Regions from separate parts of the Syntrophothermus lipocalidus DSM 12680 genome, predicted to be linked through region 1. Evidence: predicted binding sites of a transcription regulator. Region 1 holds the regulator's gene; the other holds the start of a gene.
The links. Region 1 encodes HrcA, which represses chaperone genes, less so after heat shock. Its sites were predicted from a motif close to TGTTAGCACTCNNNNNNNNNGAGTGCTAACA; they were not measured.
Positions count from the first base shown of each region.

Region 2: groES (co-chaperone GroES) is a predicted target of HrcA. The motif match lies at 2,614-2,644, and genes of this name have one in related genera.

Region 1 covers NC_014220.1:1,715,406-1,720,416, forward strand. The annotation lists gene dnaK (molecular chaperone DnaK) at 38-1,837, opposite strand; gene grpE (nucleotide exchange factor GrpE) at 1,880-2,545, opposite strand; gene hrcA (heat-inducible transcriptional repressor HrcA) at 2,725-3,756, opposite strand; gene hemW (radical SAM family heme chaperone HemW) at 3,854-4,990, opposite strand.
Region 2 covers NC_014220.1:586,536-591,546, reverse strand. The annotation lists gene SLIP_RS02795 (TIGR04076 family protein) at 230-496, shown strand; gene groL (chaperonin GroEL) at 631-2,244, opposite strand; gene groES (co-chaperone GroES) at 2,275-2,568, opposite strand; gene SLIP_RS02780 (MogA/MoaB family molybdenum cofactor biosynthesis protein) at 2,794-3,285, opposite strand; gene SLIP_RS02775 (MOSC domain-containing protein) at 3,278-3,721, opposite strand; gene moaC (cyclic pyranopterin monophosphate synthase MoaC) at 3,822-4,316, opposite strand; gene moaA (GTP 3',8-cyclase MoaA) at 4,320-5,011, opposite strand, start outside.

The sequences.
Region 1 (5,011 bases):
TTGCATCATCTTAGATACCCTTGGCAACAAACCCAAGTCATTTTGCCTCTTCTCCTACATTGTAATCCGCGTCGACTACATCGTCTTTGCCCGGCTGATTGGGACCAGCTTGCTGGTACATCTTCGAGCTCAGCTCGTAGACTGCTGTCGTCAGGTTCTCAGTCTTCTTTCGAATCTCTTCGAGGTCTCCCCCCTCAAGAGCCTTTTGCAGTTCCTCCTTGGCAGCTTTGACCCGGTCCACGTCCGCCCGGTCTGCCTTATCCCCAAAGTCCTTAACGGTCTTCTCGGCTTGGTATATCATGCTGTCAGCCTGGTTCTTAATCTCGGCTTCTTCCCGTTTCTTTTTGTCCTCTTCTGCGTATTTTTCCGCATCCTTAACCATTTTCTCAATATCTTCCTTACTCAGTCCGCTGGAAGACGTAATCGTAATCTTCTGCTCTTTGCCTGTCGCCAGGTCTTTAGCCGATACGTGCACGATACCGTTCACGTCTATATCGAACTTAACCTCGATCTGCGGGACCCCTCGCGGTGCGGGTGGGATACCAACTAGCTGGAACCTGCCTAGGGTTACGTTATCTTTGGCCATCGCCCGCTCGCCCTGCAAAACGTGTATGTCTACCGAAGTCTGGTTATCGGCCGCAGTCGTGAATACCTGGCTCTTAGAGGTAGGTATCGTGGTATTTCGATCTATGATCTTGGTGAACACCCCTCCCAGGGTTTCAATACCGAGAGAAAGCGGCGTCACATCCAAAAGAACCACGTCCCTAACCTCTCCTGCCAGCACCGCAGCCTGGATTGCAGCCCCGACTGCCACAACCTCATCGGGATTAATCCCTTTGTACGGTTCCTTGCCTATAAAATCCCGGATGGCTTTCTGTACCGCCGGAATGCGGGTTGAACCGCCTACCAGGATGACCTTGTCAATTTTATCAGGTGTCAAGCCAGCGTCTTGGAGAGCCTGACGAGTGGGTCCCATGGTCTTCTCGACTAAGTCGGCTGTCAGCTCTTCAAACTTGGCCCGGGTCAAGTTGGTATCCAGGTGTAGAGGCCCCTCAGAGGTAGCGGTGATAAACGGAATATTGATGTTAGTGGTCATCAAGGTCGATAGTTCGTGTTTGGCTTTTTCGGCTGCCTCTTTCAACCGCTGCATCGCCATTTTATCGTTGCGCAGATCGACTCCGTATTCTTTCTTGAAGTTTTCTACCAGGTACTGAATGATGCGCTCGTCGAAATCGTCACCGCCCAAGCGGTTATTGCCGCTGGTCGCTTTAACTTCGAAAACGCCGTCTCCTATCTCTAGAATGGAAACGTCAAAAGTCCCACCGCCCAAATCAAAGACCAGGATGGTTTGGGTTCCTTCTTTATCCAGGCCGTAGGCCAGGGCTGCCGCGGTAGGCTCGTTTATAATCCGCAGCACCTCCAAACCAGCGATGGTACCGGCATCTTTGGTAGCCTGCCGCTGGGAATCGGTAAAATAAGCAGGTACGGTTATGACCGCCTTAGTGATGGGTTCACCCAGATAGCTTTCCGCATCGGTCTTGAGTTTCTGCAATATCATAGCTGAAATCTCTTGCGGAGTGTAATTCTTGTCATCAATCTTTACCCTGTGATCCGTACCCATATGTCTTTTGATTGAAAGGACTGTTCGGTCGGGGTTAGTTACCGCCTGGCGCTTCGCTACCCTTCCAACCAATCTTTCTCCGTTCTTTGCAAATCCCACGACTGAAGGCGTGATCCTCTCTCCTTCAGCGTTGGGAATTACGGTTACATCATTTCCCTCCATAACCGCTATAACTGAATTTGTAGTACCTAAGTCGATTCCGACAACTTTACCCATAGATTGCACCTCCATTTGATGAAGATTAGATGACACTATAGCCTATTCGTTGTTTGCTGGCTCTTCAGTGTTGTCCCGGTTGCGCGCCACCTTCACCAGACTAGGCCTGAGCAGGCGCCCCCTCATCATATAGCCTTTCTGAAATTCTTCTATCACCACATTATCCGGAAGGTTGGGATTATCTTCCACAACCAGCGATTCATGATATTGAGGATCAAACTGCTGGTTCAGCGCTTCAATCGGAGTTACTCCCTCGCTCCTCAGAACTTCCAGCAGTTTCTTTTGAACCATTTCCACTCCCTGGCACAACCCGTCGAAATCCTGGGTTGTTTTTGACGCGTTAACAGCCCTCGCAAAGTCGTCTATTACGGGCAACAGCTTTTCGATTAAAGGCCTGGCGGCAAAACGAAGCAACTCTTCCTTTTCTCTCTGAAACCGCTTCTTCATGTTCTCCATGTCTGCCAAAGCCCTCAAAAACCTCTCGTAGTTTTCGCTGCTTTCACGGGTTTTTTCTTCTAGCTCTTTTTCCAATTGCCCCAGTTTGTCGATCTCATAAACGGTTTCGGTTTCCGTCGCCTGGTCAGCGTGTCCCGGATCCGGCGGCCCTCCCCCGGCTTCATTATCATTAATAAGTTTTTCCGTATCCTCGTTACCGAACTCATCTTTCTTTTCTAGTTCGTGCCCCGGCTCTTTCTCCAACCAATTCACCCAGTTTCACCTCACTCCAACAGTAGTGATACCCTTTAATTGATATGGAAACCCGAATTTAAACGGGCTGATTCCTGCCTGAATCAAAGCACCGATACAACATTATTGTTCAAAACCATAATCAGGGCCAGCACAAAGCAGGGCCCTGATATTAAGAAGCTCACTTTGCACGCTCTCGACTACATCATCAGCTTGCGAATTACGTCCTCCACGACATCTCGAAAAGACTCCACCAGCCCTGCTGCCCTCCAGTATTGCATCCTTACCGGCCCGATCAAGCCTATCTTGCCCATTTCCTGGCCGTTTATCTCATAGCTGGTAAACACCAGGCTCAGCTCTTGAATCTCCTCCACTTCGTTTTCGCGCCCGATCTTGATCCTGACCTCTTGGGGCCCGGGATCATTCAGAACCTTCTTAAACAGGCTGTTTTCCTCCAAAATGCCCAGCACCGTCTTTAACTTATCCGGGTTTCTGAACTCGGGTTCGTTCAACATGTTAATGGCACCGCTGATGAGCACCTTTTCTTCATCCGAAGCTTGCAGCAGCTCATCTATTGCCTCCAGAACCCGATCAATGGCCCTCCTCTGGCTCAACAGTTCATCACGCAGTGATTTTAAACTGGTTCGACTCAATTCACCCAGTTTGACCCCGGCTAGGCCTCGGGTGAAAAAGGCTGATATCTTTTCCAAATCATGGGCCTGAATCGATTCCGGCGTGTCAATTAACTTATGAAGAATAACCCCGCTAGACGTTACCAGTACCACCAGAGCAGTGCCTTTTTGCATCCGCACCAACTGCACCGACTTTATCTCAGCCACCTTGATAGGACCACTGATGACAAACGATGCATAACGAGTGAATTGAGAAAGAGTAACCCCGGTACGCCTTATTACCTCAAAGATATCGTTTATTCTATCGGATAAAACCCTATGCAGCAGTTCCTTTTCGTTTTCCGCCAATTCTTCCTTTTCCATCATGCAGTCCACGTAATACCGGAACCCCAACTGAGAAGGTATCCTGCCCGCTGAAGTGTGAGGCTGCTCGAGAAAACCCATCTCTTCCAGATCCGCCATCTCATTCCTTACGGTAGCAGGGCTAACCCCTAGCTGGTGCTTGCGAACGATGGACCGGGAACCTACCGGTTCTGCGGTTTCCACGTAATCTTTGATAATCGCCTCTAAAATAAGCTTTTTTCGCTCATCTAACACCATACCAGTTCACCTCTGTTAGCACTCTCGTTAGTTGAGTGCTAAACACTGCTATTCTCAAAATAACACCCAAGCCTTTATTTGTCAAGGCAGCTCCTTTTTAGAGAAACTCGCGAAAAACCTCGTTCGAAAGGAAATAACCTTTTCTTGAAAGGCACAATTTGCTGCCTTTCCTTTTTATTAATCCCAGTTCTATAAGCCTGTCGACTGAAGATCCGAACAGCAAAGAAAAGTCAACTTCGTATGAACGCTTCAATCCTTCAACATCAATTCCGTCCATTAACCTCAAACCGAGCACAATCCGGTCGCGCACAATACCTTCTTCGTTCAAACATTCCAGCACTGACCTCGGGGGCTGAGTAGCTGCGCTCAAGCTCTGGATGTAAGCGTCTACGTTTGGGTCGTTTTGGTATCTATTTAACTTCAAGAAAGAAACCGCTCCTGCGCCTATTCCGAGGTACTGTCCCCCTTGCCAATAATTCAAGTTGTGGCAACATTCGTATCCAGGCCGGGCGAAGTTCGATAATTCGTAATGTCGATATCCCGCCCCGGTGAGAACATCGACCGCCAACTCGTACTGGGCCAGCTCCTCTTCCTCGGAAAGCAGCTCCACTTCCCCTGCCGCTACTGAACGGCCCAACGGGGTGTCTGCCTCCGGCTGGAGAAGATAGGCCGACACATGCTGAGGATTCAGAGCTAGAGCATTGTCCAAGCCCTCCCTCCATCGGCTTAAGTCTTGCCCAGGCACCCCATACATCAAGTCGATGCTGATGTTGTCAAAACCGGCTTTCAAGCATACATCAAAAGCCGTTTTTACATCCTGTCGGCTGTGCAAACGCCCTAGCCACTGAAGGATGTCGTCGAAGAAACTTTGCACACCCAAGGACACCCGGTTGATACCAGCGTGCCGGTACGAGGCCATCTTCTTCAAGTTGACGGTACCAGGATTAACCTCCAGGGTTATTTCTGCCTCCGGCAGTATCCCGAAAACCGACCCTATCTTGTCGATAATCGTGGCCACGCAAGCCGGATCCAACAGGCTAGGAGTTCCTCCCCCTAGATACAATGTTCTGACGGCCTCAGCCTGTTGCAGATCCCGGGCTCTTTCTTCTATCTCCGCACACAAGCACTTAACGTATCGAGCAACCAATTCTTCGTGGTAAGACACGGAATAGAAATCGCAATAGCGACACTTTCTCACGCAAAACGGAATATGCACATAGATGCTTGCAGGCAAATCCGATACCTTCCTCCATAA
Region 2 (5,011 bases), 1.1 Mb from region 1:
CCAGGCTTTTTTATTTTTTGTGAACGTTATATCAAGGCGTGGCACGAATCTTGCTTTTACATTGGTCCAGAGATGCCCTGCTAGATTACAAGACGAACGTGTGGTCGCTATTCTGTCCAAAATGGAGAATTATTTGGTTGCGTTGTTTTATGTTTAACTGGTGAAGCAGGAGATGCCGTCTCAGGGTGAAGAATATTCTTACTATGTAGGAGCAAGGAGGTAGAGGAATATGTTGGAGATACAAGTAACGAAAGTCAAAGGATTTTGTTCCGCCGGGTATCAAGTAGGGCAAAAATTTGTCTTCGAAGACCCACTGGTAGTTCCTCAAGGTGAATCTCCCCTTTGCCTTTATGCATTGTCGGCCATGTTCCCGTATCTAGCAGCCGCTTGCCGGCAAACTTCCCCAGAAGATTGGATCAACTCGGTTGTTGAACTTCAGTGTCCCGACAGCGCTAATGCCGTGTTGTTTTCGATAAAAAGAACAGAAACCCCGTAAACAGCTGTAAACAAGTAGGGTTTAAACAAAAGTATAAAATCTGAGACAAGAAACCACCAAAGCCGCCTATAAAAAAGAACCCCGGAACGGGGTTCTTTTTTGTCTTTATATTCTCCTATGAGGGGAGGGAGCCTTTACATCATGTCCGGCATTCCGCCCCGAGGCAGGGGTTCTTCTTTCGGCACTTCTGTAACGAGGGTTTCGGTCGTGATCAACATTCCGGCAATACTGGCCGCGTTCTGCAGAGCAGACCGGGTAACCTTGACCGGGTCTATTATACCCGCCTTTATCATGTCTTCGTACTCGCCTGTCAGAGCGTTGAAACCGATTCCGGCCTCCAGTTCTTTCACTTTTTGTACGACCACTGACCCTTCGATACCAGCGTTGTTGGCAATCTGCCGCAGCGGCTCTTCTAGGGCCTTCATCACCAACAGTACGCCGGTACGCTCGTCTCCATTGGCATCGATGTCTTCCAGCTTCTTCATAATGTTGATAAGAGCCGTTCCTCCGCCGGCCACGATACCCTCTTCTACGGCAGCCTTGGTCGCAGCCAGCGCGTCTTCGATACGGTGTTTCTTCTCCTTCAGCTCTGTTTCGGTAGCCGCACCGACTTGAATGACCGCTACGCCACCCGCGAGCTTAGCCAGCCTTTCTTGAAGTTTTTCCCGGTCGTATTCCGACTTGGTTTCTTCGATCTGCTTCTTTATCTGGTTGATGCGCTCTTTGATGGCCTGCTCGCTGCCAGCGCCGTCAATGATGATGGTCTCGTCTTTCTTGACCCTTACTTGACGCGCCCTACCCATCATGTTGAGGGTAACATTCTCCAGCTTCACTCCCAGTTCTTCGGAAGCCACTTCACCGCCGGTAAGGATTGCGATATCCTGCAGCATAGCTTTTCTTCTTTCACCAAATGCCGGAGCCTTGACCGCGACACAGGTGAAGGTACCCCTCAACTTGTTGACCACCAAAGTAGCAAGGGCTTCTCCTTCCACATCCTCTGCAATCAGCAAAAGCGGCTTGCCGGTCTGTACAACTTTTTCCAGCACGGGCAGGATATCGTTAATGGAAGATATCTTCTTATCGGTAACCAGAATGTAAGGCTCGCTCAGAGTAGCCTCCATTTTGTCCGGATCGGTAATCATGTAAGGAGAGATGTAGCCGCGGTCAAAATTCATACCTTCGACTACTTCCAGAGAAGTTCCTACCGACTGGGATTCTTCTACGGTTATGACCCCGTCGCGCCCAACCTTTTCCATGGCATCGGCTATCAGGTCCCCGATCTCCGTGTCTGCTGCTGAGATCGAAGCTACCGAAGCAATCGCCGCCTTGCTTTCTACCGGTTTGCTGATCTCTTTTAGAGCCTCAACTGCTACTTTAACCGCCTTGTCGATACCCCGCTTCATGATCATCGGGTTGGCTCCGGCCGCCACGTTCTTCAACCCTTCTTTGATCATGGCCTGGGCCAAAACTGTTGCCGTGGTCGTGCCGTCACCGGCAACATCGTTAGTCTTGGTAGCGACTTCTTTAACCAACTGGCAACCCATGTTTTCCCACGGATCTTCCAGGTCGATGTCCTTGGCGATGGTTACCCCGTCATTGGTAATGGTCGGGGACCCGAATTTCCTCTCCAGAACCACGTTTCTACCCTTGGGCCCGAGTGTGACCTTGACCGCGTTTGCCAGGGTATCTACCCCTTTTTCCAAGGATCTCCTGGCTTCTTCGCTGAACCGTAACTGTTTTGCTGCCATTTCCCTATACCCCCTTCACTTCTCGTCTCATTAGGCTTCGACCTTAGCCAGAATGTCTCTTTCGCTGATTACCAGCAGCTCCTGTCCGTCGATCTTTACCTCAGTACCTGCATACTTTGAGTAAATGACCTTGTCCCCAACAGCAACCTCCATCGGAATCCGCTCGCCGTTGTCCAGGATTCTCCCTGGGCCGACTGCCAATACCTCACCCTGTTGGGGCTTCTCCTTGGCGGTGTCGGGAAGGACGATCCCGCTTGCGGTTTTTTCCTCCGCTGTTTCGATAACCTTCAGAACAATACGGTCGCCTAATGGCTTGAGGTTCACTGCTATACCCCCTTCGCTGATTCTTTGATGATCTCATAACATTATTGTTAGCACTCATTTAACTTGAGTGCTAACATTCACTAATAATATTAGACTACCCGCGAAAACCTGGCAACCTATTGCTTTTCTTTTATCTCTTTGATACTCTCGATTACTATTTTGTACCTAATTCTTTCTCGTTATACCTTCTTTTAACTTCTTCTTTTAAGTTTTTTCTGTCGTCGATCACGCTTGCCCGCATTCGTTTGCCCGTCCCTGTAAAGTTTCCAAGGCATGATCCAAAGCCGGTATGACAGCTTCCAGTGATTCCCTGGCCCCTTTAACGCTGCCCGGCAGGTTTATTATCAGGGTTTTTTTGCGGATCCCGGATATTCCTCGTGAAAGCATAGCCCTAGGCGTTTTTTGCAGGCCGTAGGCTCGCATCGCCTCCCCTATCCCCGGAATCGTTCGCTCCACCACTTCCGCCGTCGCTTCCGGGGTGACATCGCGCGGGGATAACCCTGTCCCGCCGGAAGTTAGGATGATATCTAACCCAAGTTGATCACACCAGGCAATGAGTTTATTGACTATGAGCTCCTTTTCATCGGGAAGAACCTCATAAGCCACCACTTCCGCCCCGATCGAGCTTATCATTTCTTTAATAACCTGGCCGCTCTTGTCCTCCCTCTCTCCTTTTGCCCCTTTGTCGCTTAAAACCAAAATCCCTGCTTTAAACATTTTGAATCACCTCAATTGTATCGCCGGTCCTGACCCAGCCTTCCTCCAACACCCGGGCAAATATACCTTCGCGGGGCATTACACAGTCACCCACTTGCACCCTTATGGCGCAACCTTGGTGACACTCCTTGCCGATCTGGGTAACCTCCAAAAGCACCCTTTCCCCCACCCGCAGTCTGGTCCCGACCGGCAAGTGAAACAGGTCGATCCCTTCTACAGTCAGGTTCTCGGCAAAATCGCCCGGGTTCACATCTACCCCTTTGGCCCTCATCTTGTTGATGCTCTCGATCCCCAGTAAACTGACCTGCCGGTGCCAGGACCCGCTGTGAGCGTCGCCTGCTAAACCGTGGTCCTTTTTGAAAAATCCTTCACCTATGTCGTTCTTTTTTACGCCCTTTTCCTCGCTCCGGCACACTGCTAAGATCTTCCCCTGCACCTCAATACCTCCTTTTCGCTTCTTTCCCCACCCTAAACCACAGGACGGTTCTTGTGGTTTCTTCCATTTCCAATCCCAACCCTTCTCGAAAACCTATGACTTAACCATCCTCGTTGTTATCGATCCCGCGTACAAGGTGCCCGCTCTTTCCACCCGTTTTCTCTATCAACTTGACTTCTTTTATAATCATCCACCTGTCCACCGCTTTGCACATATCATAGACGGTCAGAGCCGCAACCGCCGCAGCGGTAAGCGCCTCCATCTCTACCCCTGTTTTGCCTGTGGTTTTGACCTCTGCGGTTATCAGTATCCGTGAGTTCTGCTCGTCAAAACTAAACGTGATATCAACCCCGGTCAGCATGAGAGGATGGCACATCGGTATCAAATCAGGCGTCTTTTTAGCCGCCATAACGCCCGCTACCTGAGCAACGGCCAGCACGTCTCCTTTCTTTACCCCTCCAGTCATTATCAACCGCAGGGTTTCCGGCTGCATTTCCACCATGGCCTGAGCCACTGCCACCCTTACGGTATCCCTCTTTTCGGTAACGTCCACCATCCGGGCCCTTCCCTGTCGGTTGATGTGAGTCAGTTGCAAAGGTCACCCTCCTATCTGGTACATCTTACGGTTTTTTGACCCCCAGCTGGTTTGTCCCATTTTGTGTTCGTTCGGTTTAAGGTTGATAGCCTTGATGAAAAGCTGGAGTATTTCTTCATCGCTCCCGCCCTGTCTCAAAACCTGTTTCAGGTCTATTTCCGTCCGGTCATACAAACACCCGCGCAGTTTGCCATCCGCCGTGAGTCGCAGGCGGTTGCATTCGTGACAAAAATGGTTGCTCATCGGTGATATGAACCCTATCGATCCTTGTCCACCCTCGAGACGGTATGATTTGGCCGGCCCGTTGCCCCGCGAGAGTTTCCAGGGGCTAAGCCGGTATTCCCGTTTAATCATCTCCTGAATCTCGTCACAGGTTATAACCTTGTCCCTGCTCCAAAAACCAAGCTCGCCCACTGGCATGAACTCGATAAACCTGACATGAAGACGGTGGTTGTATGCCAACCGGCAAAAGTCCATGATCTCATCATCGTTTATGCCTCTCATCACTACCGTATTAATCTTCACCGGGTGAAACTCCAACGCCAGAGCGGTTTCGATCGCTCTCAAGGCCTGTTTCAAGCTGCCGTTACGGGTAATAAAACTGTATTTTTCGGGATTCATGGTGTCCAGGCTGACATTCAAACGGTGTAAACCCGCTTCCTTAAGTTCGCCTGCCATTTCCGGAAACAGAAGGC